DNA from 2 places in the Paenibacillus sp. EPM92 genome. Region 2 is predicted to be linked to the other one. Evidence: riboswitches for the same ligand, from Rfam matches in the RefSeq annotation. Region 2 holds a riboswitch; the other holds the start of a gene.
What was found. A riboswitch is a leader RNA that binds a small molecule or an ion and turns the genes downstream of it on or off. The one in region 2 is predicted to bind cyclic di-AMP.
Positions count from the first base shown of each region.

Region 1 (14,926 bases), on a different contig from region 2:
TTCTTTAAAAAGACCGGCTATCGTCGGTTCGCCATGAGCGTCATAATGGTTCGCATACGGCGACACCAGTGCAGAAGTTGAAGCCCCGCCCAGGTAACCATTCTTTTCGACCACAAGTACTTTGGCCCCGTTTCTAGCTGCCGCAATAGCTGCCGGCGCCCCCGCCGTTCCCCCGCCAACCACAATGACATCCCATTGATCATGCACTTGCATAACAATCCCTCCTCTGAAAGTTTTACGATATGTAGAAGTGTCGGTTGATTGCTGCTCCTCGCGGAGCACTTGTATACATGTATAACGTCTTGTATACATGTATATTAAAGCGTTATCAATGAATTGTCAATATTTATATTTACACATCTCAGCCCAAAAACATGAAGAAGCCCCATCCGAAGAGGGGCTTCTTCATGTTTTTGCGGCTCGGTCAAGCTTCATGGCGAGGCATTCCGTGATTTCTGCCCTGCCTCTTCGCATGATACATCGCCATATCCGCATTTTTTACCAATGCTTCTATCGTTTCTCCATCAAACGGGAACATGCTGATCCCAATGCTTGTTGAAATATACAGATCATGATCTTGAATACGGAAGGGTGCATTCAATGCCTCCATAATCTTCTGGCAGTAAGCTTCCGTTTCCGCTTTTGACGTATTTGGCAGTAGGATGGTGAATTCGTCACCGCCTTGACGTGAAACAATCCCTTTATTCGATACAAGATCTTGTAAGCGCTGGGACACACGCTGCAGAAGAAGATCGCCGACGGAATGACCCATCGAGTCATTAATGAATTTGAATCCATCCAAATCCAGATAAAGCACGGCAAACAATTGATTTTTTTGTTTGGCTTCGGCCATCGTCTTTTCAAGGATATGTTGAAACGATTTACGGTTGGGGAGTTCAGTTAAGGAATCGAAAAATGCCAATTTTCGAATGGTTTCTTCCGCTTTATTACGTTCGATTACCAGCCCTATTAAATAAGCGGAACGCTCGATCATTTGGAGTTCCCTGGTTTCGGGAGATTTTCGAGTCTTGTAATAGATAGCGAATGTTCCGATCACCTGATTGTCTTTATCCGTAAAGGGGACAGACCAGCAAGCCCGAAACCCGTGATCCAGCGCAATCTCGCGGAAATCCCGCCATAACGGATCATTCTCAATGTCAGATACAATAATATTTTTGTTATAATAGGCGGCGGTTCCGCAAGAACCCATGTCCGGTCCAATTCGTATGCCGTCTACAGCCCGCAAGAAAGAAGCCGGAAGACGGGGAGCCATTCCATGTTTTAATAAATCGTTATCAAGCAGCAGAATGGAACAAACAGCCTCTGTTTGCTTCTCTACAAATTCAATAATGTGACCTAAAATATCTTGTAGCGGCCTGCCTTTGGCAACCATTTCCAGAACCACATTTTGCTCGTTCAAATGATCTTGAATTAACTTTCGTTCAGTAATGTCGCGGCCGACAACAATTAACCACTCCCGCCGACCATCCTCGGCCATAACAGGTTCTTTAATAAACTCGATAATTACGGTCGAGCCGTCGGAACGCTTGAATTTTTCTTCAAAATGAATCGTTTTGCCTCGTCTCCAGGCTTCATTGTCGGTTTCTTCGCATGTATGAAAAAACTCTTCCATATGCGGCTTAGAACGTTGAAAATCAAGATTTGTTTTCCCCTTATACGCGTCACGGTCTAACTCAAATAACTGCAGCGCAGCATCATTCGCTTCAACCCATGCCCCTTTACCGTCTTTAAAAACAATGATATCAGGCATGATTTGAATTAATGTCAGCAGGTAATCACTTGTCTTATCTTTTATATGTTCTAACATGGGCACCATCTCAGTTCCGTGAAGGTAAAATAATTACTCACATATTCGACATGAACCATCCGCATCCTCCATGCCCGTTAAAATTTTACCATTCAAAAACCACACCGTCTTTCGTCTCCTACGTCGTTCTTTCTTTATTGCGATTGAATAATTTCACAGCTGAATAAACGAGAAGACCGGCCACAATCACGGCGGCAACCGGGAACAAATACCCCTTCGCCAGCTCCCCGACCTCGTGCCAATTGGGACCAAGCTTGTACCCAAGATAAACGTATAAACTCGTTATAGGCAGCATGGCACAAAACGTAAATAACGAGAACTTCCAGACACTCATTCTGGCCATGCCGCACGGAAGCGAAACAGCGGTCCGAACCCCCGGGATAAACCGGCCCAGAAAAGCTACGCCCGCCCCATACTTATGGAAAAATCGTTCGGCCTTATCGATCTCTTTCGTCCGTATAAAAAAGAACTTGCCAAACTTTATTATCACCGGCCTCCCCCCATACTTTCCTAATGCGTATAGAGTCAAGGGTCCTGTTACCCCTCCGACTGTCCCTGCCAGAATAGCCAGCCCCAAGTTCATATCCCCTTCATAGACCCAATAACCGACGAGGGGAAGAACCAGCTCTGCCGGAACAAACTCGAACGTCAGCGCCAAAACGACGCCTATGTACGATAATTGTTTGAAATAGCCAATAAACTCCAATAATATCTGTTCCATTACTCACCTCATCTTGTTTCCTTAGCAATACGCGAAAAAAAATCGACGGTTTCAGGTCTCATACAAACAAGAACACAACATCATCGTGTTGTGTTCTTGTCCAAAACCGATTTAAACGCTTCCCATAAAGCATGACTTAATTCAATAGCCTTCGTTTCAATCATAGAGGTCTGCACGACCCATTCTCCGGAAACATGTTGAATACGGACGGAATGGTCATGTTTATTTAAGTAGCTTAACATTTGTCCGATCGTTAATAATGGAAGCGCTTTATGCTTCTCGACCCCGTTCAAGTAATAAATCATCTCTTCGTGGTCACCCATAGCTATATATTCGCCTTCTTGTGGTATCCAATGGTTTCGCAGGTATTCTTTTTGAACATCTGTCAGTTCTTGCAGGTGGGAAGAAGTAATTCGCTGGAGCATCATGATCCTCCTTACTTAAGCTATGATGTTATCATAAAAACAAAAAAGACCCGAATCCAGCCAGGATGCGCTATCATCTAGCGCTTATCGTCCTGGACTGCGACGGGTCTGGAGCACAAAAAGACCCGGATTCACGGGTCAACGATGCAAGTCTGCATACATACACAATTTGACCCATCTACTGCTGACGAGGTTAGCTGTCGGGCTCGGGAAAGATGGTTCCCTACATGGAATGATTCGCCCCAATTTCATTGGTTCCCCCGCTTTCCGGTTTCGTGTAAACCGGAAATTAAGCGTGATTTCATCATACAAAACTGCTATTCGCAAGTCAATAATCCAAAATCTTGAAATTCATTGAGAAGTTGTTCCGGTCGCTTACTCCACGCGAGTTATTTTCGCCTGCCGACGTACAACTTCGCCATCCGTCTTGTGCAGCTGATTCAGCAATTCGATCTGAAAACTGCCCGGATTGTCGGAGCCGGCGATCTGGACCGCTCGCTCTGCGGCAACCCCATAATAAGCCAATGCCGCCACAGCAGCAGCCGCTTGATCGTTCTCCACCGCAAGGAAGGCGCCGACCACCGAAGTCAGCAAGCAGCCTGTTCCGGTCACTTGGGTCAGCAGCGGCGTACCATTGCTCACCCGATACGTCGCCTCGCCGTCGCTCACATAATCGTCACGGCCTGTGACGATGACGACACAGCTCATCGCCCGCGCCGCTTGCCGGACAAGCGCAGGCACTTCCCCGGCCGCACTGCCTGCATCGTCCACGCCTTTAATGCTCCACGATTTCCCGACGACGTTAGCCACTTCCGCAGCATTGCCTCGAAGTACCGAGATCCGCAGCTCCTTCATGAGCGAACGGGCCGTTTCCGTGCGATATGCCGTCGCCCCGGCTCCCACCGGATCGAAAACAATCGGAACGCCATGCGCGTTCGCCGATTGCCCCGCGATCCGCATGGCGTGAACGATACGGTCGTCCAGCGTGCCTATATTCAAGACGAGGGCGCCGGCGATTTGCGCCATCTCTGCAACCTCTTCGTGAGCATATGCCATAACCGGCGATGCTCCTAAGGCCAGCAGGCCGTTCGCCGTGAAATTCGTTACGACTACATTCGTAATATTGTGCACGAGCGGTTTATGGATCCGCACCTTATCAAGAATATCCGCGAAATATTGAACGTTCATTACCCCATCCCCTTCTTCCGGTTACATGATACTATCTCATATCGCGGATGGTTTGCCAAGCGCTTTATACGAGCGCACAGATATAAATAAAGAAGCCCCCGCCATACACCCGCGAGAGCTTCAAATCCCGTTAGGTTTGATCATGTTGCAGAGCTTTCCCGATAGCTTTCATTGTTGGTTATTGGTGTTCTTTCTCGTTTCCAAGCAGTCCGGCTCCTGGCAATCCGAATAATACGTAGTCACCTTCTCGGAATCGAACGTGCCAATAATTTCAGCGCAATGCTTACACAAGATTACACCCAGGTCTACGCTAATCGAGGAGTTTTCCATGCATGATCCATCCTTTCTTTCATGAAGTCGGATTAGCTCGGCAGCCAAGCTGGCATTCGCCTTTTCAATAACATGTTATTCCTATTTATTATACACTATTCTTCTTATTTATGTCGTTATATTTAACGATAATCTCGAATAAAATATTTAATTCAGGTTGTAATTTCATTAAGTACACACGGAATAGCAGAAAATCTTCCTTTATTGCTCACAACTCGCCGAGTTTGACCTGCATTGCCGGCGCCCGCCAACACGACTATACCGGCAGCTGCCGGCCAACGCCGCTTTACCCGAACTTGGTGACGACATACGTTCCCGTATTTGTAAAGCTGCTCATTTCCTCGAATATGCCGTTCACCTCGGAAAGCGAAACTTCTCGCGTCACCATTTTCCCCGGCGTCAATTTCCCGTTGGATACGAGGGGCAGTACAGCATGATAGCGATGCGCCGGCATGCCGAAGCTCGTAATGAAAGAAAGTTCTTTCAGGATCATCTCATCGACCGGAATCGCGATGGCCCCCGCATCCTGCTTCGACGTCATGCCGATTTGAAGATGCCGGCCGCGCTTGCGCAAGCTTCTGATCGCGCTAACCGCCGTCTGCGACAGCCCGAGCGCGTCTACCGACACATCCGCTCCGCCTTGTGTCATTTCGTTGACGGCTGCAATCGGATCGGTCGTCCTGCTGTTGACCGTGTAAGCGGCTCCCATTTGCTTCGCCAAATCGAGGTTGGCATCGTTGATGTCCACGCCGATCACATTCGCCCCCATAGCGGAGGCGATATTGACCGCCGATAGACCTACCCCTCCGCAGCCGTAAACAACAACCCACTCGCCGGGAAGCACCTGAACCCGGTCCACGATGCCGTGGAAAGCGGTAATAAATCGGCAGCCCAGGGCCGATGCTTCGGCAAAACTGATTTCTTCGGGCAAATGGATCATATTCCGGTCAGCGACAGGAACCGCCACATATTCGGCGTAGCCGCCCTGATACGTTAAGCCGGGCATCAAGAGCGAATCGCAAAGATGGGAATGGCCGCTTACACAATGCGGACAAGAGCCTTCGCTTCCGGAAAACGGCACCGTGACTCGATCGCCCTTCTTAAACCGGGTCACTTTGCTGCCTACCTCTTCCACAACGCCGCTAAATTCATGGCCGAGAATATTAACGGGAACGAGACCGCTTTCCCAAAAGTGATGATCGCTTCGGCATACGCCATTCGCCATAACTTTCAGCAGAACGCCATCTTCCGCCGGCTTCGGATCTTCGACTTGCCTCAGGATCAAATTTTTGGCACCTTCCAGTACAAGCGCTTTCATCATTGTTTCCTCCTCAGGTATGTTCAGGCTGCAGAACGTCCAGGCCAATCGCGGCGGGCAGCACTACGCGTTTGCTCAAGAAGCCCAGCATGACTGCCGGGCTTCCCGAATATGTTATGGCAATGCTTCTTCTTCGGTCCAACGCTTTCCGGCGCACCTGCTTCCAGTCGAATGTGCTGCCGCCTCGCACCGATAGTGAGATGAATAACTCAAAATTTATACAAGAAAAAAATACCATGGTTGCGCATTTGTGTCAATACTTCCGTTTATTTATTCGGAAACTGCCGGACACTATTCGACGCCAACGATCCGTTTCAGTTCCCTCATATCCCGAATCACAAAATCGGGAGAAAAAGTTTTCAAGTACGCTTCTCCCTTGAGCGACCAAGAGACCGCGGCGGAAGCTACTCCCGCGCCACGGGCGGACAAAATGTCATAGTGACTGTCGCCGACCATCAAGGTATGCTCCGGGGAGGCATCCAGCAAGGCAAGCGCCTTCCGAATCGGCTCCGGGTCCGGTTTCCCTCTTTGGACGTCTTCTTCCGTAACAAGCGTATCCATATAGGGCAGCAGTCCGGTTGCTTGTAACCCCATCACGGCCGTTTTCTTTATTTTACTTGTCACAACGCCTAGCCGGATACCTGCCTCGTGCAGCGCTTCTAACGTCTCTTTCACATGAGGAAACGATTTCACTAAACGGTCGTGATGGGTCTCGTTATACGCTCGGTAAGCTTTTATATAAGGCTCTACCTCTGTTGACTTTGTATAGACCTCGAGCTGCTCTCTTAATGGCAGCCCCATGCTTTGGGCGATAAACTCCCGGCTGCAGCTTTCCGCATGGGGAGCGTCTTTCAGAACATGCATAAAGGAACGGATAATCAGCTCATTCGTATCGACAATTGTCCCGTCCAAATCAAAAAGAACCGTTGTAAACAACGTCCTCCCACCTTCTCCATCTATTTTACGGCCCGTCCCTTATCGTAAACCCGTAGACTTTCTCACTACAAGCTCCGGCAGCAGCACAATCCGCTGTTTATGCGTCACATCGCCCTTCAATTCCTGAACAAGCAAATCGACGATCTGCCTTCCCATCTGTTCCATCGGTTGAGCTATCGTCGTTAGCGGAGGGTCCGTAATCGTGGCCAGCATCGTGTTGTCAAAGCCGATCACGGATACATCCTGAGGCACCTTCAGTCCGTGCTCGTTCGCCGCCTGGATCGTGCCGATGGCCAGAAGGTCGTTGGTCGCAAATATAGCCGTCGGCGGTTCCTCCCCGCTCAGCAGCTGCAGAGCCAGCTTTTTCCCGTTAGGAACGGTGGCCTCGCCAAGCAGGACAAGGCTTTCATCAAGCTGCAGATCATGCTCCTCCAGAGCCTGATTGAAGCCGCGAACCCTTTCCTTGGCGCACCGGATATTTTCCACAATAAGCCCCATTCTGCGATGGCCGAGTCCTATGAGATGTTTGGCTGCTTCATAGCCTCCGACAAAATCATCGATCGAAACGGAGTTGATGGATATGGTCGGAATATCCCGGGCGATCAGAGCAACAGGCATATTCGGCTTGACCAGATTTCTCGTAATCGTTTGCTGGTCTTCAAAGCCCGACAGGATAATGACTCCGTCCACACGTTTTTTTTGCAGCAGTGTAAAATAGGAAGCTTCCCTGTCCGCATCGTAATCCGTGCTGCAGATCATCACGCTGAAACCGAGTTCCCTCGCGCGGTCCTCGACGCTTTTGGCGATTTCCCCAAAAAAAGGGTTGGCCAAATTCGGAATGATCAATCCGAGCGTATAGCTGAATTTTCCGGTTAAAGCCGTAGCGAGCGAATTCGGCGTATAATTATGCTTTTCGATAATCTCCAACACTTTTTTTCTCGTTTTATCACTAATTCTGCCGGTATTATTGACAACTTTCGATACCGTAGCGATGGATACTTCGGCTTCCTTAGCAATGTCGAAAATATTAATACCCATTGCACAAACCTCATTTTCTATATATTCAAGGAAAACGTTTAACTCCCTTTATTATATTATACTTTCAAAGGTTTTGATCATGCAATGGAGGAATTCAAAGCACCCTCGTTTCTTCCTTGGAGAGAAAGGCGTCGGCAGCCGCTTGGGCAATTTCCAAGGCCCGAAGTCCGTCGATGGCCGTACACGAAGGCTTTTGTCCGTGACGAAGGCAATCGATAAAATGAGTCATTTCCAGCAGAAACGCATCCTTGAATTTTGTCGCAAACTCAGGAATAATATCGTGGCTGCTTCCCTTGGGTCCCAAAATGCGCAAATCGTGATGCCTCAAGGAGCCGATCTGCAGCGTGCCTTCCGTCCCGACCACCTCGCCCCGGATGTCGTATCCGTAGCCGGCGTTCCGGCTCGATTCGACATCGCCGGCCGCGCCCGATTCGAAGTTTAGGTAGGTTAGCGCCTGATCGACATCCCCGTATTCGCCCATGAAGGCGTGAAGCTGAATGCTTCCCATAGACCTGACGGACCGCACTTCAGACCCCATTAAGTATCGGGCCATGTCAAAATCGTGGACGGCAAGATCGAGAAAGATGCCGCCGCTATGTTTAATATACGCCTCCGGCGGAGATACGGGGTCCCGGCTGACGCCTTTAAAATAGATCGGCCGGCCGATATCGCCGGCATTGATTCTTTTCTTCGCCTCGGCGTAGGCCGGATCAAAGCGCCTCATAAACCCGACTTGGCAGGTAATGCCGGTTTCTTCCACCAAGCGAACAAGCTCGCGGCCTTCTTCCACAGACTTCGCTATCGGCTTTTCCACAAAAATATGTTTGCCGTGCAAGGCCGCTGTTTTCAGAAATCGGGCATGGGTATCGGTAGGCGTCGATAGGATCACAGCGTCGATATCCGGGTCCGTAAACACATCATCCGGATTCGTCGTCCATGCCTCGACCCCGAGCTCCCTTGCCGCCCTTTCTGCCGTCTCCGCCCGGGAGGACGCCACTTTGACCAGTTTGGCGGATTTGATTTTCGTATGAAGATTTTCGGCGTGCCAATACCCTAAGCGGCCCAGCCCGATAGCCGCGCAACGAATGTCTCCCTGCATATCCACACCTGTCCCTCCACGCGTCTTACGCGCTCTTATTTTTCGTCATGACATCAAAGCATACGGCCAATACCAGAATAAGGCCTTTCACAATATACTGCCAAAAAGCTTCCATATTGAGCAGGCTCATGCCGTTATCCAGGCTTGCCATAATGAGCGCCCCCAGGATAGCGCCCACCACCTTGCCCCGGCCGCCCATCAGACTCGTTCCGCCGATAACTGCCGCGGCAATCGCGTCAAGCTCCATCATATTACCCGAGCTGGGAGCACCGGCGTTAAGCCTTGCGGATAAGACGATACCGGCGATGGCCGCTACCAAGCCGTTCAGCATAAAGACGAGCAGCACAATCTTTTTGACTTGGATACCGGAATATTTTGCCGCCTGCATATTGCCCCCGATGGCATAAATATAACGCCCGAACTTCGTGCTGCCTGCAATGAACGAGAACAGCAGAACGAGTCCAAGCATGATGAGGACGGGAATGGGATAGCCTTTGTAAGAGTGCATCGAGAGATAGAAAATGACCATCAAACCGGTAAATAAAATCAAGCGGGCGGCCAATTTGCCGGCCGGTTCCAGCTCCAGACCGTTTTTCTTCCTGGTACCTCTCTTCTTTAACGTAAAATAAACTAGGAGAACAATCGCCATGATCGTCAAGATCAGGCCGAACAAACTATTTACATATTGATCGCCCAGCACTTTATAGCTCGGATTCATCGGCGCGATCGAAATCCCTTTCGTTATGCCGATTAATATTCCTTTAAACACCATCATACCGCCAAGCGTGACAATAAAAGACGGAATATTCAGATAAACAGTCGCAAAGCCTTGGATGCCTCCGACGATCACGCCCAAAAGAAGCACGGCGAATAGGGTTGGAACCGTTCCCCACCCTTCCCAGGCCATTAAAGCTGCCGCAACCCCGCCGACCAATCCGACAAGAGAACCGACCGAAAGATCGATATTCCCGGTTACGATGATAAGCACCATTCCGGTAGCCAATATCGAGACCACCGACATTTGTACGGTCAGGTTGGAAATGTTGCGCGCGCTAAGGAACGTTCCGTCCGTTAATACGGAAAAGATGATCCATAAAATAATTAATCCCGCAATCATCGCATACGAACGGATATCGATTTTTTTCGTCAGCTGCCCTGCAGGAGTGCCCGGAGCTGCGGCCAGTTTATGTTCCATTTCATCTACCTCCTCCGGTTGCATAATGCATAATTTTCTCTTGCGTAGCCTCCCGATAGTCGAGCTCGCCTTCGATTCTGCCTTCACACATAACCAGGATCCGGTCGCTAATGCCGAGCACCTCTTCAAGGTCCGATGAAATCATAATGACGGTAACGCCCGCCTCTACAAGCTCGTTCATGATTTTATAAATTTCAAACTTCGCCCCAACGTCGATGCCGCGCGTGGGCTCATCGAGAATCAAAATTTTAGGCTCGGTCATCAGCCATTTGCCGATGACGACTTTTTGCTGGTTGCCCCCGCTGAGATTTTTAACCTGTGTCTCGACGCTGGATGTCTTAACGTTTAAAGCGGAGACGTATTTTTGGGAATACTGAATTTCATCATCGGGATGAAGGACGAATGCCGAAATTTTATTCAAGCTGGCTAAGGTGATATTCTCAGCTATGCTCATGTCGAGCACAAGACCGTATTTTTTCCGATCCTCGGAAACAAGCGCGATGCCGTATTCGGTCGCTTCGACGGGACTCTCGATCCTCGCTTTAACCCCATCAATCCATACCTCCCCTTCCTTCTTCCCGGGGAATGCGCCGAAAATGCCGGATACCAGCTCTGTTCTTCCCGAGCCCATCAAGCCGGATATGCCGAGAATTTCGCCCTTGTAAGCTTGAAGATTGACACGGTCGACAAGCTTCCGCCCGGGGTTCTGCTCGTCGTATACCGAGAAGTTTTTCACTTCAAGGGAAAGCTCTTTCCTCGTATGAGGCTCGCGGGGAAACATTTTATCGAGCTTTCTGCCGACCATCATGTAGATTAACGATTCACGGTCAAGCTCATGAATGTCTTTCGTTCCGACATAGGTCCCATCCCGAAGAATGGAAACAGAATCGCAAATTTCAAAAATTTCGTTGAATTTATGGGAGATATAGATGCAGGTTACGCCATTTTCCTTAAGCTTCCTTATGATGTTCATCAGAATCTCGACCTCGTGCTCCGTCAATGCCGAGGTCGGCTCGTCAAGGATTAAAATTTTTGCTTTTTTCGACAGCGCCTTGGCAATTTCGACCAACTGCTGCTGTCCGACACCCAGGTTCTTCACTTTTTCATTAGGATTGATCTTTAAATCCAGCTCTTTCAACAACGCCGTCGTATTCCGGTAAAGCTCATCCCACTGAATGACGCCCATCTTTGTCGGTTCGTTGCCGAGAAAAATGTTTTCTTGCACGGAAAGCTCCTGGACGAGAGCCAGCTCCTGATGGATACATACGATGCCTGCCCGCTCGGAATCGGCCGTATGCTGAAAATGCTGCACTTCCTTGCGGATTACAATTTCCCCATCGTAAGTGCCGTATGGGTATACGCCGCTAAGAATCTTAATAATCGTCGATTTTCCAGCGCCGTTCTCTCCGCAAAGACCGTGAACCTCGCCCTCTTTAATTTGTATGTTCACTTGATTGAGCGCCTTGACGCCAGGAAACTCTTTGGTTATGTGATTCATCTCCAACAAATATTCGCTCAAAGTATCACCTTCTTGACCATTCGGAGTTTAAGTTTCCAAGGATAGATCAGGAAAGAAAGGAAGCGGCGGTGCCCCGCTCCCTTTCCCACCCTCCAGCTTTTACGAAAGCGGCATAATGCTCTATTGGGCTTTAGGCCATTGATCCTTCGGCATATTTTTATAGATGTCTTCCATTTTTTGATAGCCGTCTTTAATTACCGTGTCTACCACATTCTCCTTGGTTACAAGCTGCACGTCCATGAGCAGACTTGTCACTTTTTTAGTACCGTTATCCACCGTTCCGACGTGACCGTTTTTGAAATTTCCGCTGTTCAACTCTTTGATTTTCGCTTCGTCTTTTGCCGCCAAAGCGTAGACAAGATCCATCGCGGTTTGGTTCAGAACTTGAGTAGGCTTGTACACGGTGCCGGTTTGTTTGCCTTCCACAATCCGTTGAAGGGCGGCGATGTCGGCATCTTGGCCGGAAACGCCCACTTTACCCGCCAAGCCTTGCGATTCCAGCGCTTGGACTACACCGCCTGCGGTACCGTCGTTGGAGGCAATAACGGCAACGACGTCGTTCTTCGCCTTGGTCAGGCCGTTTTCTGCAATTTTCAGCGCCTCCTCCGGGTTCCAGCCTTTCGCCCATTGCTGAACGACGATCTTAATGTCGCCCTTGTCCATATAAGGTTTAAGCACGCTTTCCTGCCCTTGTTTCAACAGATGCGCGTTATTGTCTTCCGGACCGCCGAGCACCCAAATGTAATTGCCTTTCGGATACCGGTCCGCGAGCATCTTGGCTTGCAGCTCGCCTACCTTGACGTTGTCGAACGTAATATAATAATCCAGGTCTCCGTTACGGACCAAGCGGTCATAGGCCACTACCGGCACTCCGGCCTGATGCGCCTTTTCCACAATAACGCCGGACGATTCCGAGTCTTGTGCCGAGATCAGCAGGGCGTCAATCCCTTGTGTCAGCATGCCCTCAACCTGCTGTACCTGTTTCGCGGCATCTTCTTCACAAGACTGGACAATCAGCTTGAATCCCTTCTCGTCTGCATATTTTTGCGCCATTTTCACTTCACGCTGCCATCTCTCTTGCTTCATGGTGCCGACGGAGAAACCGATGACCACTTCATCATTTTTACTTTTTGCGGCGCTGGCGCCAGGTTCACTGGAGCCCGCGTTTTGCCCGGCCGGCGCACCGGTTCCCGCCTGCTGACTGCAAGCGGTCATAAAGGCGGATAGCAGCACGATCATCATCGAAACGCTCTTCAAAACATTCTTCTTCATTCCAAAACTCCCCCTTCATATTAAGAAAGCGCTTTAATTAATAGGCGCATATCTTCTTTGATGAGTGATTCCGGTTCGTCATGCTTCGAACGCAGCGGCAATTGATCGTAATAATTTTCCAGGATGATCCAGCCGGTATAACCGATCTCCTTTAATACCTCCATGCTGCGGTAAAATCCCGAATCGCCCTCTCCGAGCAGAGACGAGCTGATTTTACCGTGTTTTCCGTCTTTCACATGGATTTCATCACCTAGCAGGGGAGCCAGCTCCTTCAGCATGGCGGGGGCGTCATATCCCCGGAACAAAGCGTAATTTTGGGTATCGAAATAAAGCTTCAAGTTCGGCCGGTTGACGATTTCGGCCAACCGGAACATCATCTGCGCAGCCAGCAAATTTTCCGTAGCCACGGCAATGCCCCGCTGCTGAGCGTAATCGCAGGCGGAGATCAGCATCTCCGCGCTGCGAATGAGATCCTGCTCGCTCACGATATCGCTCACTTGAAAGCTCGGGATCATGACCGTAGGAATGTTCATCGCTTCCGCCGCCTCAATGGATCGCATGATGGCTTCCTTCACGATCCCGCTGTCGACGGAGTCGGGAGGCTGCGTCATGCTGTACGCATCCGTTACGCGAACGGCAATGGACGGAAAAGCGATGCCATATTGCTCGGCCAGCCCCAGATAAGCTTGTTGGACCGTTCTCCGCGATACAGGAAACCCTCTTTCGTAGCTTCCAATTTCGAGCTGGATGCCCTCAAACCCAAGTTCGGAGGCGGTCCTGCAAGCGTAAGGCCCGTCGATAGGCAGCGACCAATGGCAAATGCCCAGCTTATACGATCGGTTTACCATGATGGCGTTCCCTCCGTCACTTCGATTTCAGCCATGCGTGGTCGGGATCATCCTGGAACTTCCATGTGCGTACCGGGCCTGCCATCGTGTTCAAATAATACAGGTCATACCCCGGGGGCGCCGAGACCGGATGGTAGCCTCTCGGCACGAGCACCACGTCTCCGTCCTTCACAATCATCGTCTCATTCAGGGAGCCGTCGTCCGTATAAACGCGCTGGATCGCAAAACCGCCCTCCTGTTTAATCCGGTGGTAGTACGACTCTTCCAGATAGGTTTCGTCCGGCAAGTTATTTTGATCGTGTTTATGCGGCGGGTAGCTGGACCAATTCCCGTTCGGCGTGAACACCTCGACGACCAGCAAACTGTCCGCCTGCGCACTCTCGGGTAAAATATTGTTGACTTGCCTCTCCATATCGCCCGTCCCTCTCATTTCAACGGCGACATCTTCAGGCGATATCAATCTCGCTTCGTATGTTCCCTTGCCAGGGGCCGAACAAATCGCTATCTCCAACTCCGTATCTGCAGCAATTCTCACAGAGTCGCCCGGCGGCACATAGACCGAATAAGGAGCCATTTGCTCGAACACGCTCATCCGCTGGCCGATATGCTCCCAGGTTTTGTTCTGCGTAGCCACCGTCGCCTTCCCGCTTAATAGGACGACGCACAGCTCGTTCCCGCCGGTTTCCTTGTGCAAAGACTGGCCTTCGGCTAACGTATATACCTCGAATCCCACGTGACTCCAGCCTGCGCTTTCAGGTGTGACGACAAGCCGGTTCCCGTTGCTGCCCGGCTCTTTAGACGAGGGTACGATCAAATTGTTCAATGAGTTCAACGTCATTTCCCCTTTCGTTGTAAAACTTGCTCTACGGCATGGACAATGTTCTCCGGTCCGATATTGTATTTCTTCAGCAGCGCATCGTTGGAACCGGATTCGGAATTGCGATCCTGAACGGCTACCCGCAGCATCGGAACGGGGCAATTTTCTACCAGCACTTCCGCAACAGCGCTTCCAAGGCCTCCATAGATCGTGTGCTCCTCCGTCGTTACGATGGCGCCGGTCCGCTCGGCCGCCTCCACGATGGCCGCCTGGTCGATCGGTTTCACGGAAGGCATATGAAGCACGGTAACCCGGATGCCCCGGCTTTCCAGCGTCTGGGCGGCTTCCAGCGAACGAACCGTTTGCGTACCGGTTGAGATGATCGTCGCGTC
Region 1 covers NZ_BCPS01000082.1:98,148-113,073, forward strand. Annotated here, with positions in the region: gene JMF85_RS21545 (FAD-dependent oxidoreductase) at 1-213, opposite strand, end outside; gene JMF85_RS21550 (diguanylate cyclase domain-containing protein) at 425-1,828, opposite strand; gene JMF85_RS21555 (DedA family protein) at 1,947-2,549, opposite strand; gene JMF85_RS21560 (hypothetical protein) at 2,630-2,974, opposite strand; cyclic di-AMP (ydaO/yuaA leader) riboswitch at 3,142-3,280, opposite strand; gene thiM (hydroxyethylthiazole kinase) at 3,350-4,162, opposite strand; gene JMF85_RS28445 (GapA-binding peptide SR1P) at 4,331-4,492, opposite strand; gene JMF85_RS21575 (zinc-binding dehydrogenase) at 4,779-5,813, opposite strand; gene ppaX (pyrophosphatase PpaX) at 6,102-6,746, opposite strand; gene JMF85_RS21585 (LacI family DNA-binding transcriptional regulator) at 6,786-7,784, opposite strand; gene iolG (inositol 2-dehydrogenase) at 7,879-8,883, opposite strand; gene JMF85_RS21595 (sugar ABC transporter permease) at 8,909-10,078, opposite strand; gene JMF85_RS21600 (xylose ABC transporter ATP-binding protein) at 10,080-11,576, opposite strand; gene JMF85_RS21605 (sugar ABC transporter substrate-binding protein) at 11,718-12,869, opposite strand; gene JMF85_RS21610 (sugar phosphate isomerase/epimerase family protein) at 12,890-13,717, opposite strand; gene iolB (5-deoxy-glucuronate isomerase) at 13,734-14,540, opposite strand; gene JMF85_RS21620 (transketolase family protein) at 14,552-14,926, opposite strand, start outside.
Region 1: linked by a shared signal. The riboswitch ahead of JMF85_RS21560 (hypothetical protein) and the one ahead of JMF85_RS02955 (resuscitation-promoting factor) in region 2 are both predicted to bind cyclic di-AMP.

Region 2 (14,926 bases):
TCCCGTTCCCCGTCGAGGTTCAAGTGGGAGGAGCCGCCGTTTTCGTGCTGCCGGTCGAACGTTTTGAACACTTCTAGAAGAGAGGTACGCCCATCGTGAAAATTAACCCGGGATGGCGTCCCGTCGGCAGTGAATGGATTCGCAACGAGAATACGTCGTCCCAGCAGCTTCAGCAAAAGTCGTTTCATGACATGATGCAGCATCAATCCGAGCGGGCCACCCGGGAACAGCTTCAGCGCATGCTGGCTCAAATCGATCAGCAAGGCCAGCGTTTAGCCAAGTCGATGACGGTGCGCGAGCTTCGGCAGTACAAGCTGATGGTGAAGCATTTTCTGGAGGAGACGGTGCGGCGCGGCGTTCAGCTTCGCGAGACGCGGGGATGGGACAGGCGCGGCCGATCCAAGCGGTATAAGCTGCTTGAAGAAGTCGATCAGGAGCTGCTGGGGCTAGCCGACGATATGCTGTCGACCGAAGAAGGTCGCATTGATTTGCTGCAGAAGATTGGAGAAATTCGCGGCATGCTCATTAATTTATTTTTCTAATTAACGACGGCTGCGGATTTCGCTTGATATAGGGAAAGGAACAAAGAGCGTCATGTCGTTTCAAGCGATTGTAGGACAAGAACGGGTTAAGCGCATGCTGCAAAACAGCATTCGAACCGATAAAGTGTCGCATGCCTATATATTTACCGGGCCGAGCGGCTCCGGACGCCGTGAAATGGCGAAAGCGTTCGCGATGGCGTTGTACTGCAAGGTGCTGCCTGACGATGCCTGCGGCGAATGCCTCGACTGCCGTAAAGTGGCCCATGGCAACCATCCGGACCTCCACTGGCTGAAGCCGGACGGCGCCTCGATCAAAATCGAACAAATCCGCGAGCTGCAGAAGCAGTTTGCGTACCGGTCCACCGTATCGGGCTTGAAGATGTACGTGCTGGAAGACGCGGACAAAATGACGACGCAAGCGGCCAACAGCCTGCTGAAATTTCTGGAAGAGCCATCGTCGCAGGTGGTTGCGGTACTCATTACGGATAACGGGCAAGCGCTGCTGCCGACGATACGCTCGCGCTCGCAATGGGTTCCTTTCGTGCCGATGATGCGTCAGCAAATGCAGGATTTGCTGCTGAAGGAAGGCCATTCCCCGGTGCTCGTCCAGATCGCCGTCCGATTGGCGGCGGGACCGCAAGCCGCGCGCGCAATGATTCAAGGAAATGGGTTTGCAGAAATTCGAAACCTAGTGATACAATTGACTAGAGAAAGCTTGACTCGGCTGCCTGTCGCGCTTCTGACCGCACAACAGAAGCTGTCGAAAGGCGAGCTCGGCGATCGGCTTTCGCTTTGGTTGGACATGCTGATTCTGTGGCTCAAAGACATGGTCCAGCTGGGTACGGGCCGCCGTGAAGGGATCGTCTTCTCCGACCAAACGGAGTGGATGGCCAAAGAGGCGTTAAGCCGGCCGCCCCAACACTGGATCGCGTGCCTGGATCAAGCGATTGAGACTCAGAAACGATTGCGGTTTCATGCCAATCCCCAGCTTGCGCTGGAACATATAATAATGCAGCTTAAGGGGGTGTAGGATTGTTCTCTGTTGTGGGAGTCCGCTTTAAGAAAGCGGGTAAAATTTATTACTTCGACCCGAGCGATTTGCCGGTCGACCAAGATAGCGCAGTTATCGTGGAGACGGCGCGCGGCGTGGAATACGGGAAAGTCGTCATCGGTCGCAGAACCGTGGGCGAATCGGATGTCGTGTTGCCGCTCAAGAAGGTTATACGCATCGCCGACCATCAGGACGCGAAGCTTGTGGAGGACAATAAACTAGCGGCGAAGAACGCGTTTGCCGTTTGCCAGGACAAGATCAAGGATCACCAGCTCCGGATGAAGTTGGTTGACGTTGAATATACATTTGATCGCAACAAAATCATCTTTTATTTTACGGCGGAAGGCCGTGTCGATTTCAGGGAATTGGTTAAAGATTTGGCCAGTGTGTTTCGTACGCGGATCGAACTTCGCCAAATTGGCGTTCGCGATGAAGCGAAGATGCTCGGCGGCATCGGCCCTTGCGGCAGAATTTTATGCTGTTCGTCGTTTCTTGGCGATTTCGAGCCGGTATCGATCAAGATGGCGAAGGATCAGAACTTGTCGCTCAATCCGACCAAAATATCCGGTCTATGCGGTCGCTTGATGTGCTGCTTGAAGTACGAGCACGATAACTATGAAAGCGCCAAAGACGATCTGCCCCGTGTAGGCAGCGAAGTGATTACATCGTTCGGCAACGGCCGCCTGATTTCGATGAATGTGGCGGAACGAATGGCGAAGGTACAAGTGTTTGAGCTTAAGAAAGTGATGGATCTCCCATTAGATGATGTGGTGGAGTATCACGGATAAGGGAACGGCTCTCTCTGAGGTGATGGCAATCGTGGTGAAAAGGGACATTTTCATTCAAATCGATCAAATGGAAGAGCAAGTGGGCACGTTGTATGCGGAGCTCGGTCAAATCAAACAACAAATTATCGAGCTATTGGAAGAAAACAAACGACTCGGTATAGAAAACAGTCAGCTGCGCAAGCTGTTAAAGAAAGATGCCGCACCGGCTCTTGCGGATCCGGCTTCCTCGGAGGAGGAAGCGGCGAGGATAAAAGAGGTTACCGGTGAAGGTCTCGATAATTTAACTCGGATTTACCATGAAGGCTTTCATATTTGCAATGTAAACTACGGTCATTTACGGACCGAGGGCGATTGTTTGTTCTGCATGTCGTTTCTAAATAAATAAGAACACTAGCCGTAGGGAGGATTGACTTCTCTACGGTTTTTTTGGAAGAAAGAGGAGTTGTCACTTGGAACAATCCGTACCTGTATATGAGCGTGAGCGCATCGATGATTTGCTGACGCAAGATTTGAAAATTATCCAAAGCGAGGATGTTTTCAGCTTTTCCCTGGATGCGGTGCTGCTCGCAAGGTTTTGCTCGGTACCGACTCGCGGGCGTATGATCGATCTTTGCACCGGGAACGGTGTTATTCCGTTGCTGTTGACGACTCGAACGCGGGCGCACATTACGGCCGTTGAAATTCAGCCGCGGCTGGCAGAGATGGCGCAGCGGAACGTCAAGCTGAATCGGCTGGACGCACAAATCGATATCAGGCAGGGCGACCTGCGCAGCGCCGTTCAGGATATTGGACACGGACTGTTCGATGCCGTGACGGTCAATCCGCCCTATTTGCCTGTTCCTAATGGCGAACAAAACATCAATGAGCATGTAGCCGCCGCACGCCATGAGCTGTTCTGCACGTTGGAAGACGTCATTCGTGTCAGCAGCCGGCTGGTCCGAACCGGGGGCAAGGTAGCGATGGTGCATCGGCCGAGCCGGCTGGTCGAAATTTGTACGTTAATGCGGGAGTACCGTCTGGAACCGAAACGGATTCGTTTCGTGCATCCGCGGGCGGACCATGAAGCCAACATGGTGCTGATTGAGGGAATGCGCGACGGGAAGCCGGAAATTCGCACGCTGCCCCCGCTGATCGTTTACAAAAATCAGAACGAATACAGCGACGAACTGATGGACGTATACTTTGGTCGTCGGCTGACGCTGGATCATAATCCGGACACTTATTAATAGAAGGAATCGATGCGCGTGAACATTCAAAAAAGCTATAATAACGAGTCCGGCAAGGGAAAACTGTACTTGGTCGGCACGCCGATCGGCAATCTCGAGGACATGACGTACCGGGCTGTCCGGATTTTGCAGGAGGTTCGGTGGATCGCGGCGGAGGATACGCGCCAGACGCGCAAGCTGCTGACGCACTTCGACATCAGCACACGGCTTGTCAGTTATCATGAGCATAACAAACATGCCAGCGGGCCGGAGCTCATCCGGCTCATGGAGAGCGGAGACGATATCGCGCTGGTCAGCGATGCGGGGCTGCCCGCCATTTGCGACCCAGGGGCCGATTTAGCCAGACTGGCGATTGAGGCGGGCATTGCGGTGGTCCCGATTCCGGGAGCGAACGCGGCGTTGTCCGCTTTAATCATGTCGGGCTTGCCGACGGAGCGGTTTCTGTTCGTCGGGTTCCCGCCGCGTGACGCCAAACCGATGGAACAGGAGCTTGCCACCTGGAGACGGGAAGCGGCTACAGTGATCGGTTATGAATCGCCTCACCGGATTGTGAAGACGCTGACGCGGATGGCGGAAGTTCTTGGCGAAGAACGGGAGGTTTGCCTGACCCGGGAGCTAACGAAAAAATATGAGGAAGCCGTCCGCGGTACGATCCGCGAATGCCTCGCCTATTTGGTTGACCATCCGCCGCAGGGTGAATACTGCTTCATCGTTCGCGGCGGGGCGGGTGACGGGGGAATCCCGGAGGAGACGGCGTGGTGGACCGGCCTCTCGCCTGAGGAGCATGTGGCCCGATACGAAGCGGACGGGCTGGACCATAAGGAAGCGCTTAGGAGGGCTGCGCAGGAGCGCGGCGTTCCGAAACGCGAATTGTATAATTTGCTGCATCAAGGTTGATCGGCACAAAAAAATACCCTGATTCGGGGCAAGCTCGAATCAGGGATATAGAGGAGATATGAAAAAGGTTAGAATTACCATAGTTAATATTGCTATTTATATTATAACCTATTTTTTTTATTTTGTCACAGGTATTGGCATTTCAGATAAACATTCGTGACAAACAATTTTTCCTTTGAAATAAGAGACGTTCTCGGCGTTTCCGCAGAAGATACAGGCCGGCTCATATTTCTTCAACATGATGCGCTCGCCGTCTACATAAATTTCCAAAGCGTCCTTCTCGCCAATGCCAAGCGTTCTGCGCAATTCGATTGGAATAACAACACGACCAAGTTCGTCGACTTTTCTTACGATACCAGTTGATTTCATCATAATAATAAAATTCCCCTCTCCAGAAGTTGTTTATTTTAGAATGAATGCGAAGCGGAATGAAAATAATCGTCATGTTTCGACATAATTCTTTAAACCTATGATACCAACCATTCCCAAAATAGTCAACCTAAAAATGCAACACCAAGTGACAATTTATGGACCTGGCTGCTAGATTAGTATAACATGGAATAGAATAACGCTACTAGTAGAGCCAAAATGTTGGTTTTACTTACCAAAAGTCTCTTTATATATCCATAAAATGTAAATCTATACGCCGTGTCGAAACAAAAATTTGGAATAAATAAATCGACAACATTCGACAATTTTCAATGTTTTGGCGGAATATTGTCGATCAAAACCTGCAAATTGCGAGGAGGGATACCATGCAACAACCGATGGAAGAAGAAAAAGTGTTTAAAGATCCGGTTCACAAGTATATCTATGTGCAGGATCAGACGATCTGGGATCTCATCAATACCCGGGAATTTCAACGGCTGCGCCGCATCCGTCAGCTGGGAACGTGTTTTCTCACCTTTCACGGCGCCGAGCATAGCCGGTTCTCGCATTCGCTGGGTGTTTATGAAGTAACACGCAAAATCATCTCGCAGTTCGAGCGTAATCAATATGAAGATTGGCCGAGAGAAGAACGTCTGTTATGCTTGTGCGCGGCGCTTCTGCATGATGTCGGACACGGTCCCTTCTCGCATTCGATTGAGAAAACGTTCGGGACTCACCATGAGGATTGGTCATGCCGAATCGTACTCGGCAACACGGAAGTCAACGAAGTGCTGAAACGCGTTTCTCCGACGTTCCCGCAGCAGGTAGCGGGCGTTATTGCCAAGACGTACCAGCAAGAAATCGTCGTCAGCCTCGTCTCGAGTCAGCTGGACGCGGACCGGATGGATTACCTGCTGCGCGATGCTTATTTCACCGGCGTAAATTACGGCACCTTCGATCTGGAGCGAATTTTGCGCGTGATGCGGCCGTATCAAGGACATATCGTAGTTAAGGAAAGCGGGATGCACGCCGTTGAGGATTATTTGATGTCCCGATACCAGATGTATTGGCAAGTGTACTTCCATCCGGTTACCCGAAGCGCGGAAGTCGTCCTGCATAAAATTTTTCAAAGAGCCAAACAACTGTTTGAAGAAGGGTATCCGTTCCACTTTCTGCTCGAACCGCTGCCCAGCTTGTTCGGCAATCGGCTGACCACGGAAGAATACCATTTGCTGGATGAAGCGTTGATGCAAACGGTGCTGATGCAATGGACGATGGAAGAGGATGCGGTGTTGGCTGATTTGTGCTCACGCTTCTTGCAGCGGCGTTTATTCAAATATGTAACGCTGGAAATTATGGACGTCGGCATGCTGGAACGGCTTCGTGAAAAAATGGGCAATCTAGGATTAGATCCCTCCTATTACCTGGAAGTCGATTTCCCGTCCGATCAATCCTATGATGTGTACCGGCCGGGCGAACAGGATGAGAAACTGCCGATTTTATTGCTCGATGCGCACGACACGTTGACGGAAATCTCGCGAAAATCCGAAATCGTGCGTTCGATCAGCGGGATCCAGAACGGAAAATACCACCTGTATTACCCGCAGGAACTCGTATTGAAACATCTTCCAGCTTTGGATAAAGAAATTCGGAAGCTGCTAAGATCTTAAACGACATATAGAAGATGAAGGAGAAAACGTTATGCTAATCGACACACATGCACACCTGAATGCGCCGCAATTCGATGAAGACCGACACGAGGTGATTGCGCGCGCAAGAGACAACGGAATAAGTCGAATCGTGAATATTGGATTTAATCGGGAGACGATTCCAAGCTCCTTGGCGCTGGCTGAGCAGTACGATTTCATCTACTCGACGGTGGGCTGGCATCCGACGGAAGCCAAAGATATGAGGGAAGAAGATCTCGCCTGGATCGAATCGTTGTGTCGTCACGAGAAAGTGGTTGCCATCGGCGAAATCGGGCTTGATTACCATTGGGATACGTCGCCGAAAGACGTACAGAATCGGGTATTCCGCGAACAAATTCGTCTGGCCCGCAGGGTCGGCCTGCCGATTGCGATCCATAACCGCGATGCGCATCAAGACGTCGTACAAACGCTGCGCGAGGAGAAAGCGGCGGAGGTCGGCGGCGTGATGCATTGTTACTCCGGCAGCTGGGAGACGGCCAAAATGTGTCTCGATATGAATTTTTACATTTCTTTCGGCGGCCCAGTAACTTTCAAAAATGCCAAGCAACCGAAAGAGGTACTCGAGAAGGTGCCGATGGACCGGCTTTTGATTGAAACCGATGCGCCTTATTTAACTCCGCATCCATATCGGGGCAAGCGAAACGAGTCCGCTTACGTCCGTCTTGTCGCCGAAACGGCGGCCGAAATCAAGGGCATTTCGATCGAGCAATTAGCCGAAGCGACGACTCGAAATGCGATGGAACTTTTTCGTTTAAAGTGAGTGTGTTGGGCTCTGGGAAACGCTTGCATAAACGCTGTTACTTATAGCGAATCGAGAAAAATAAAGAAAACAGCTAAATCGGTTCGTGCGAATGAGAGATAGATGTATTTTATTCATGTAATGAGTATATTTAAACGAAAATGGGTAAAAACCGTTCTTTTTTTATACGTTTGTATACTTTACAACCAAACCCCTCGCGTCGTACACTCAATAATAACTTCATACGATTACCAGAATTCCAACATCGCTGAGTTTCCGAAAGGAAAACGGGGGAACCACATCGCGGCGGTCCATTCATGATTGCCAAGGTGTTTTTTAGGGGTGAATCTCTGGGGCGGGCAACTGTCCCGGGGTAGGGCGACTCTCAAGTCCGAATCCGTCAGCTAACCTCGTAAGCGTCTAGAGAGAGGTAACGCATTGTCGTGTGCTTTTATTTTCATTTGGACAAAATGAGAAAAGTCACGGGAAGGTTCCTCTTCTCCGCTGACTTTTTTTTGTGTTTCCCGTAAAAGGGATTCGTGTCCAAGCTGGCTACTCTTTACACCCGAGGGGGGTGAATACGGCAGGCAAGTGGATACTCTGATGTCAGCAGCACAAACGTTGGTAATGGCAATCAAACAATTTACCATAGTCGCGTCAGAATCTTATCATGCATAACACTCGAATGGCGAGGCTTTAAGGAGGACCGAACAAGTGGGCGCTGAAACACCAGGGCAAACCCATGTAAGACGATCATCCAGCATGACCTTCGCGTTGCGATGGACGCATGAAAACTTGCGTATGATTTCGATTATCGCTCTCATTTCATTCGCTATGACTTTCATGTTCTTGATGATGTTGCACGGTACGGCCATTAAGCGCGTATCGATCGTTGTAGACGGACAGGAACGCACGTTCCAAACCCGGGAAGAGGTACTGCAACGAGTACTGGATGAGCAAGGAATCGCAGTAAGCGAGAACGACCGTATTTCCCATGCGCTGGATGCAAAGGTGAAATCGGGCGACCGCATTGCGATCACGCATACGACGCCGGTGCAATTAACCGCCGACGGCGAGACGAAGACAGTTTACACGGTTGGCAAGACGGTAGAGGCCGCTCTGCAGGATTTGAACGTCCCTGTGGGCGAGCTCGATAAAGTCATTCCGGCTAAGGAAACGGAAGTAAGCCCTCATGCGGAACTGAAGGTTGTCCGCGTGACGAAAGAAACAGCAGATGTGCAAGAACCGATCGCATTCGATACAGTAACCAAGAGCGAGCCCCAATTGTTAAAGGGCAAAGAGCAAGTATTGCAGGAAGGTCAGAAGGGCCTCCTTGTGAAGAAGCTGGAGAAAGTGTATGAAGACGGCGTGCTTGTGTCGGAGCAGGTCGTGGATCAGCAAGTACAAACCGAGAGCAAACAACGCATTGTGGCCGTTGGGACGAAAAATCCGGTTGTCGTTCTGTCCTCTTCATCGCCGAACGTCGAGGAGTTGACCAAGAACGGCGTCAAATTCGGCTACAAGCAAGTAATCAAAAACGTTACGCTAACCGCTTATTCGGCGGGGGTGTCATCCACCGGCAAGGATGAAAGTCATCCGCAATACGGCGTAACTTCTTCGGGCGCGAAGGTAACGGAAGGTCGCACGATTGCAGTCGATCCTAAAGTGATCCCGATCGGCTGGTGGGTCTATATCGAGGGCGTCGGCTTCCGCCGAGCCGAAGATACAGGCAGCGCTGTGAAAGGGAACAAGATCGACGTCTTTTTCGAGAACGGTGACTATGCAACTCGTTTCGGTACGAAGCGCGGTTATACGGTATACATTATCGGTCCCAAAAAACCGTCGGCGGATTAGGCGCTTGCAATTCGGAAAGACTACATTCATTATATATAGATCGGCAGATAAGAAGAGGTGCTCGTGAGGCGTCCCTCTTCTTTTTCTCTTGTTCACGAAGGAAGGTACGTGCACATGATTAAAGAAATTATCGTAGTGGAAGGTAAGGACGATACGGTAGCCATTAAACGAGCGGTAGAAGCGGAAACCATCGAAACGGGCGGTTCGGCGATCAATGCGGACGTTATTCGACGCATTAAGCTTGCGCAAGAACGGCGGGGCGTAATCGTATTCACGGATCCCGATCATGCCGGGGAGCGTATTCGCAAAATTATTACGAAGGAAGTACCCGGCGCGAAGCATGCCTTCCTGACGCAGGAGGCGGCGACAAGCAAGGGCGATATCGGCGTCGAGAACGCATCGGTCGAAGCGATTCGCACGGCACTGGCCAACGTGAGGACCGACGGTCGAAACGAAGAGTCGGCTATCACATGGGACGATCTGATGGAGGCCGGGCTGATCGTGCATCCTCGTGCGGCCGCCCGGAGACTTGCGATGGGCAATCGTCTCGGAATCGGTTATTGCAACGGGAAGCAATTTTATAACCGCTGCCGCATGTTTCAAATTTCCCGGGAGGAGTTTGAAGCGGCCCGTCGGGAATTGAATGAAAAAGAGGGTGCCACGTCATGAGTCGAAACGGAAATGAACCGGGTTACGGACAAGCGTCCGAGGATATCGCTTCGCCGAAGCGAACCAAGGAACTGATGCAGAAGTACGGCTTTGTGCTCAAGAAAAGCCTCGGACAAAATTTTCTGATCGATCAGAATGTGCTTCACAACATTGTCTCTGCCGCCGAGCTTGACGAGACGAAGGGCGCGCTCGAAATTGGTCCGGGCATCGGGGCATTGACCCAGCAGCTCGCTAAACGTGCGGGCAAAGTCGTAGCCGTCGAGATCGACCAGCGGCTGCTGCCGATGCTGGAGGAGACGCTGGCGCCTTATCCGCAGGCCGAAGTGGTGCACGGGGACGTACTCAAGGTGGACCTGCAGGCGTTGTTCAAGGATAAGTTTCAAGACGTATCGAAAGTAAGCGTTGTCGCTAACCTGCCTTACTATGTGACAACCCCGATCCTGATGAAGCTGCTGGAAGAGCGGCTGCCGCTCGAGAACATTGTCGTCATGATCCAGAAGGAAGTGGCCGAGCGAATGGCGGCAAAGCCCGGAGGCAAGGAATACGGCTCGCTCAGCATCGCCGTACAGTATTATTGCGAACCGGAAGTGGTCGCGATCGTGCCGCAAACGGTGTTCATTCCGCAGCCGAACGTGGACTCGGCGGTCATCAAGCTCAAGGTGCGAGAGAAGCCGGCGGTGGAAGTCGAAGACGAGGCGTTCTTCTTTGACGTCATGCAGGCCAGCTTCGTGCAGCGCCGCAAGACGATTTACAACAACTTGGCGGCCAAATATTTCGATAAAGAATCGAAGCCCGATCTGGAACGTCTGCTGCTGGATGCGGGAATCGCACCCTCGAGGCGCGGCGAGACGCTGTCGATCGAAGAGTATGCAAAGTTGTCGCACCGCTTAGCCGATTACTTGAAGACGGCAAGAACCGCCAAATAACGATCCTGGGCGAAACGTCTGCACCAAATGCCTAGAACCGCCATACGATAGACGGGGAGGCGATGCAGCCATGAAGCAGGGAGACCTGGTCACTCGGAAGTCGTATGGTGGTGATATCGTTTTTAAAATTCAAGAAATCCGGCAACAGCTGGCGGTTCTTCGGGGAGTGGAGCTTAGGCTTTTGGCCGATGCACCCCTTGTCGATCTGGAAGTGATGCCGCAGCTCGATCCTTACCTCGATAAAGCAATTACACGTCCCAAATGGATGGACACGATGCCGCGCAACGGATTGGCGGCGGCGACGACAGGGCCGCCCGGCTGGCCGGCGGGGGAGCCGGCCAAACATCCCGTTTACTTCGAAATGCCAGGCAAAGTATTGCATTTGGACGGCGATCCGAATTATTTGCGCAAGTGCATGAACTTATACGGTGAATTGCGGGTTCCCGCCGAAGGGTATTACGTAGCCGAGGCGAATATGGCCGATGCGGTGTATCGGCTGCTTCCGCTGGTACGCCCCGACATTGTGGTCATAACGGGGCACGACGGCTTTGTAAAGCATCGGCCGGCAGGCGATATTACCAAGCTTAGCAGTTACAAGAATTCGCATAACTTCGTAAATGCGGTTCAAGCCGCCAGGCAGTTCGAGAAAAGTCTCGATGCCTTAACGATCGTCGCAGGCGCTTGCCAATCGCACTTTGAAGCGCTGCTGCAGGCGGGAGCGAACTTTGCCAGCTCGCCGGCCCGCGTCTTGATCCATGCGCTTGATCCATTGTGCATTGCGGTGAAAGTAGCTTATACGCCGATCAAAGAAACCGTAAACATAGTCGATGTCATCGGGTTGACGCACAGCGGTCTCGAAGGGATCGGGGGCATCGAATCGCTGGGAAGCTACCGAAGAGGCGTGCCGAAAATTCAATATGCCACTCCGAAATAAGCGCCGAAATGGTGCTTTTTCTTTTTTATTCGACAATTTGGTGAACGAATACGGAAGCGCCTAGCGTAAAACCGCATAAAATCAGGGAAAATAATCGTTGACAACTAATCAAAGACGCTGATATAATATTTCGCTTAAATTGACATACTACCTATGTTGCGTTATAATAATCTAGAAGGAAAGAGGTGGTAGCAGTCAATGGCTAAAAATGCGCTATTGGAGATCAAACGTTGTTTGGAACCTCATGTCGGACAGAAGATAATGCTTAGAGCGAATGGTGGCCGCCGCAAGACGGTTGAACGCTCCGGAGTCTTGGAGGAAACCTACCCTTCCGTTTTCATTGTGAAGCTGGATCAAGAACAGCAAACCTTCAAGCGAGTTTCTTACAGTTATGCGGACATACTGACGGAATCTGTCGAAGTCACAGTATGTAACGACGACGGAGAAGTACGGATTACAATACAGCAATAAGGTTACATAAGGAACGGTTGATCGTTAGGTGGTCAGTCGTTTTTCTTTAGTAGCCCTATCCATGTGAATCGCTGTGTGCTGCGGACTCGGCGCTTATTCGTCCTTTCGCTTTTTAAGACGTTCGGATGAGACGTAAAGTTGCATTCGTATGAATTTGCTGCGGCGGGCGCATACTAACCTCATAACTCGAACATTCATCCTTTGAAGGAGGGTTTCGGATATGGGGCGTAGAAGCCGCAGAGGCGTGATGTCGGAACAATTTAAATATGAGCTGGCCAAAGATTTAGGGTTCTATGAAACGGTGCAGCGGGAAGGTTGGGGCGGAATTCGCACGAAGGATGCCGGCAATATGGTGAAGCGGGCCATTCAGATCGCGGAGCAAACGCTTGCCCGGCAGACGCAGGTGCAAGCGCAGGCGGTTCAGACGCCATATCGTCCTGCTATGCAGCAGCCCGTGCCGCCTCCGGTCTCGTTCGGACCGTCCGGCTTTGCAGCTGGCGTTTCTTCGTATCCGGTGCAGAATGTGCCGTATTACGCGGCTTCGCACGGCACTCCGGCGAACGCCTCTTCCTATTCGCCATATACAGGACAATAACGAACGGTCGAAACATGAAGCTAAAGCGCGAAACCCGGGCTTTAGCTTTTTTTTGTCTCCTTTTTGGTATAGTATTAGGTTAAATGACATAAATGGCATTCGGCCTCATGGCAGGAAAAGTCAGACAGGTGTAAAGAAGGTGTGTTATGAAAGTGTTCGAGAAAGCGCCGGCAAAAATCAATTTGTCCCTGGATGTGTTGTACAAGCGGGCCGACGGGTTTCATGAAGTCGAAATGGTCATGACGATGGTGGATTTGGCCGATCGTATCGAGATGCAGGAGCTTCCACGGGATACGATCATTATTTCCAGTCAAGCAGGCTACATACCGCTCGATGAGAAGAACTTAGCGTTTCAAGCGGCGCGTTTGATTAAGGAACGTTACGAAGTGAGGCAGGGCGTTTATATTCATTTGGATAAAAAAATTCCGGTATCCGCCGGGTTGGCCGGGGGAAGCAGCGATGCGGCGGCGACGCTGCGCGGCCTGAATAAGCTATGGAAGCTCGGCATAGGGACCGAAGAGCTTCAGCGGCTTGGCGCCGAGCTGGGATCGGACGTGCCGTTCTGCGTAACCGGAGGAACGGCGCTTGCCCGGGGGCGCGGAGAGAAGCTGGAGCCGATCGAATCGCCTCCGCAGTGCTGGGTCGTGCTGGCCAAGCCCCCGATTAATGTGTCCACCTCGGAAATTTACGGCAAGCTGAAAGCGTCCGAAATCAAAAACCATCCTTCAACCGCCTGCGTACTGGACGCGATTCGGGAGAAGCGGTTCGACGAGCTGTGCGCCCGTCTCGGCAATGTGCTCGAGGAGGTCACGCTGGATCTGTACCCGGAAGTCAAACAACTGAAGGAAGTGATGGTGCGCTTGGGAGCTGACGGTGTGCTCATGTCCGGGAGCGGGCCGACCGTCTTCGGGCTAGTATCCAAGGAGGCGAAGGTGCCTCGGATTTACAATGGGCTCCGCGGTTTTTGCAAAGACGTATATGCGGTTCGCTTGTTGACGTGATGTTTATGTAATTTTAAGTGACATAATTTGATAATGTGTAATGTTACATAACATAAATGTCACAATATTTTAACGGGATGATCTTGATTAAACCCGTATAAAGATGATATATTTTGATTATAACATTCGGATTTTCAGCAGATCGTTATTTTGCATCTGGCCAAAGGGGGGTCACTCTTGAAAAAATTAAAAAGAAGCGCAAGATTGGTGGAGATGACCCAATACTTGCTTATTCGCCCCCACACGCTTATTCCATTAACGACATTCGCAGATCGTTATAATTCGGCCAAATCTTCCATCAGCGAAGACTTGGCGATTATTAAAGAAGTGTTCGAAGAGGAGGGCCTCGGCGAGCTGCAGACGCTCGCGGGAGCAGCCGGAGGCGTTCAGTACATACCGAAAGTGACGGCGGCCGGCGCGCTGCAGTTCATTCACCAGCTGTGCCGTCAATTGGAACAGCCCGAGCGCATCTTGCCCGGCGGTTATTTGTACATGTCCGACATTCTCGGGCAGCCGATGATCTTGAACGAAATCGGGAAGCTGTTCGCGTCCGTGTTCGCGAAGAGAGACATCGACATCGTGATGACCGTGGAAACCAAGGGGATTCCGCTCGCCTATGCGACCGCCACTTATTTGAATTTGCCGGTGGTCATCGTTCGTCGCGACAGTAAAGTGACGGAGGGCTCGGTTGTAAGCATCAACTATGTGTCGGGGTCCAATAAGCGCATTCAGACGATGTCGCTTGCCCGCCGCGCCTTGAAAGAGGAGTCGAGAGTACTGATTATCGACGATTTCATGCGCGTAGGCGGAACGATTCAGGGCATGATGGATTTGCTGCAAGAGTTTAAAGCGACGGTGGAAGGCGTAGGGGTGTTTGTGGAGTCCGGCGAGGTGGAAGAGCACCTGGTGGAGGATTATATCTCGCTCGCCAAGCTTTCTGTGGTAGATCCGAAGTCGCGTCAAATTAAAGTAGTGCCAGGTACTTATTTTAAAGAAAGCGAAATTCGCGGGGAGTGAAAATTATGGCGTTACAAACCATTGCAACCGATCAGGCGCCTGCCGCCATCGGTCCGTATTCGCAAGCCGTTCAATTCGGCAATCTGTTGTTTACATCGGGACAAATTCCGCTCGGCCTGGACGGCCAACTCGTGCAAG
Region 2 covers NZ_BCPS01000018.1:12,116-27,041, reverse strand. Annotated here, with positions in the region: gene JMF85_RS03005 (cyclic-di-AMP receptor) at 1-77, shown strand, start outside; gene JMF85_RS03000 (YaaR family protein) at 96-542, shown strand; gene holB (DNA polymerase III subunit delta') at 595-1,572, shown strand; gene JMF85_RS02990 (PSP1 domain-containing protein) at 1,575-2,381, shown strand; gene yabA (DNA replication initiation control protein YabA) at 2,413-2,766, shown strand; gene JMF85_RS02980 (tRNA1(Val) (adenine(37)-N6)-methyltransferase) at 2,831-3,607, shown strand; gene rsmI (16S rRNA (cytidine(1402)-2'-O)-methyltransferase) at 3,620-4,504, shown strand; gene JMF85_RS02970 (AbrB/MazE/SpoVT family DNA-binding domain-containing protein) at 4,622-4,876, opposite strand; gene JMF85_RS02965 (HD domain-containing protein) at 5,260-6,543, shown strand; gene JMF85_RS02960 (TatD family hydrolase) at 6,575-7,342, shown strand; cyclic di-AMP (ydaO/yuaA leader) riboswitch at 7,578-7,756, shown strand; gene JMF85_RS02955 (resuscitation-promoting factor) at 8,084-9,175, shown strand; gene rnmV (ribonuclease M5) at 9,290-9,844, shown strand; gene rsmA (16S rRNA (adenine(1518)-N(6)/adenine(1519)-N(6))-dimethyltransferase RsmA) at 9,841-10,770, shown strand; gene yabG (sporulation peptidase YabG) at 10,841-11,704, shown strand; gene veg (biofilm formation stimulator Veg) at 11,903-12,175, shown strand; partial or broken gene JMF85_RS02930 (small, acid-soluble spore protein, alpha/beta type) at 12,396-12,572, shown strand; gene ispE (4-(cytidine 5'-diphospho)-2-C-methyl-D-erythritol kinase) at 12,917-13,771, shown strand; gene purR (pur operon repressor) at 13,949-14,788, shown strand; gene JMF85_RS02915 (RidA family protein) at 14,794-14,926, shown strand, end outside.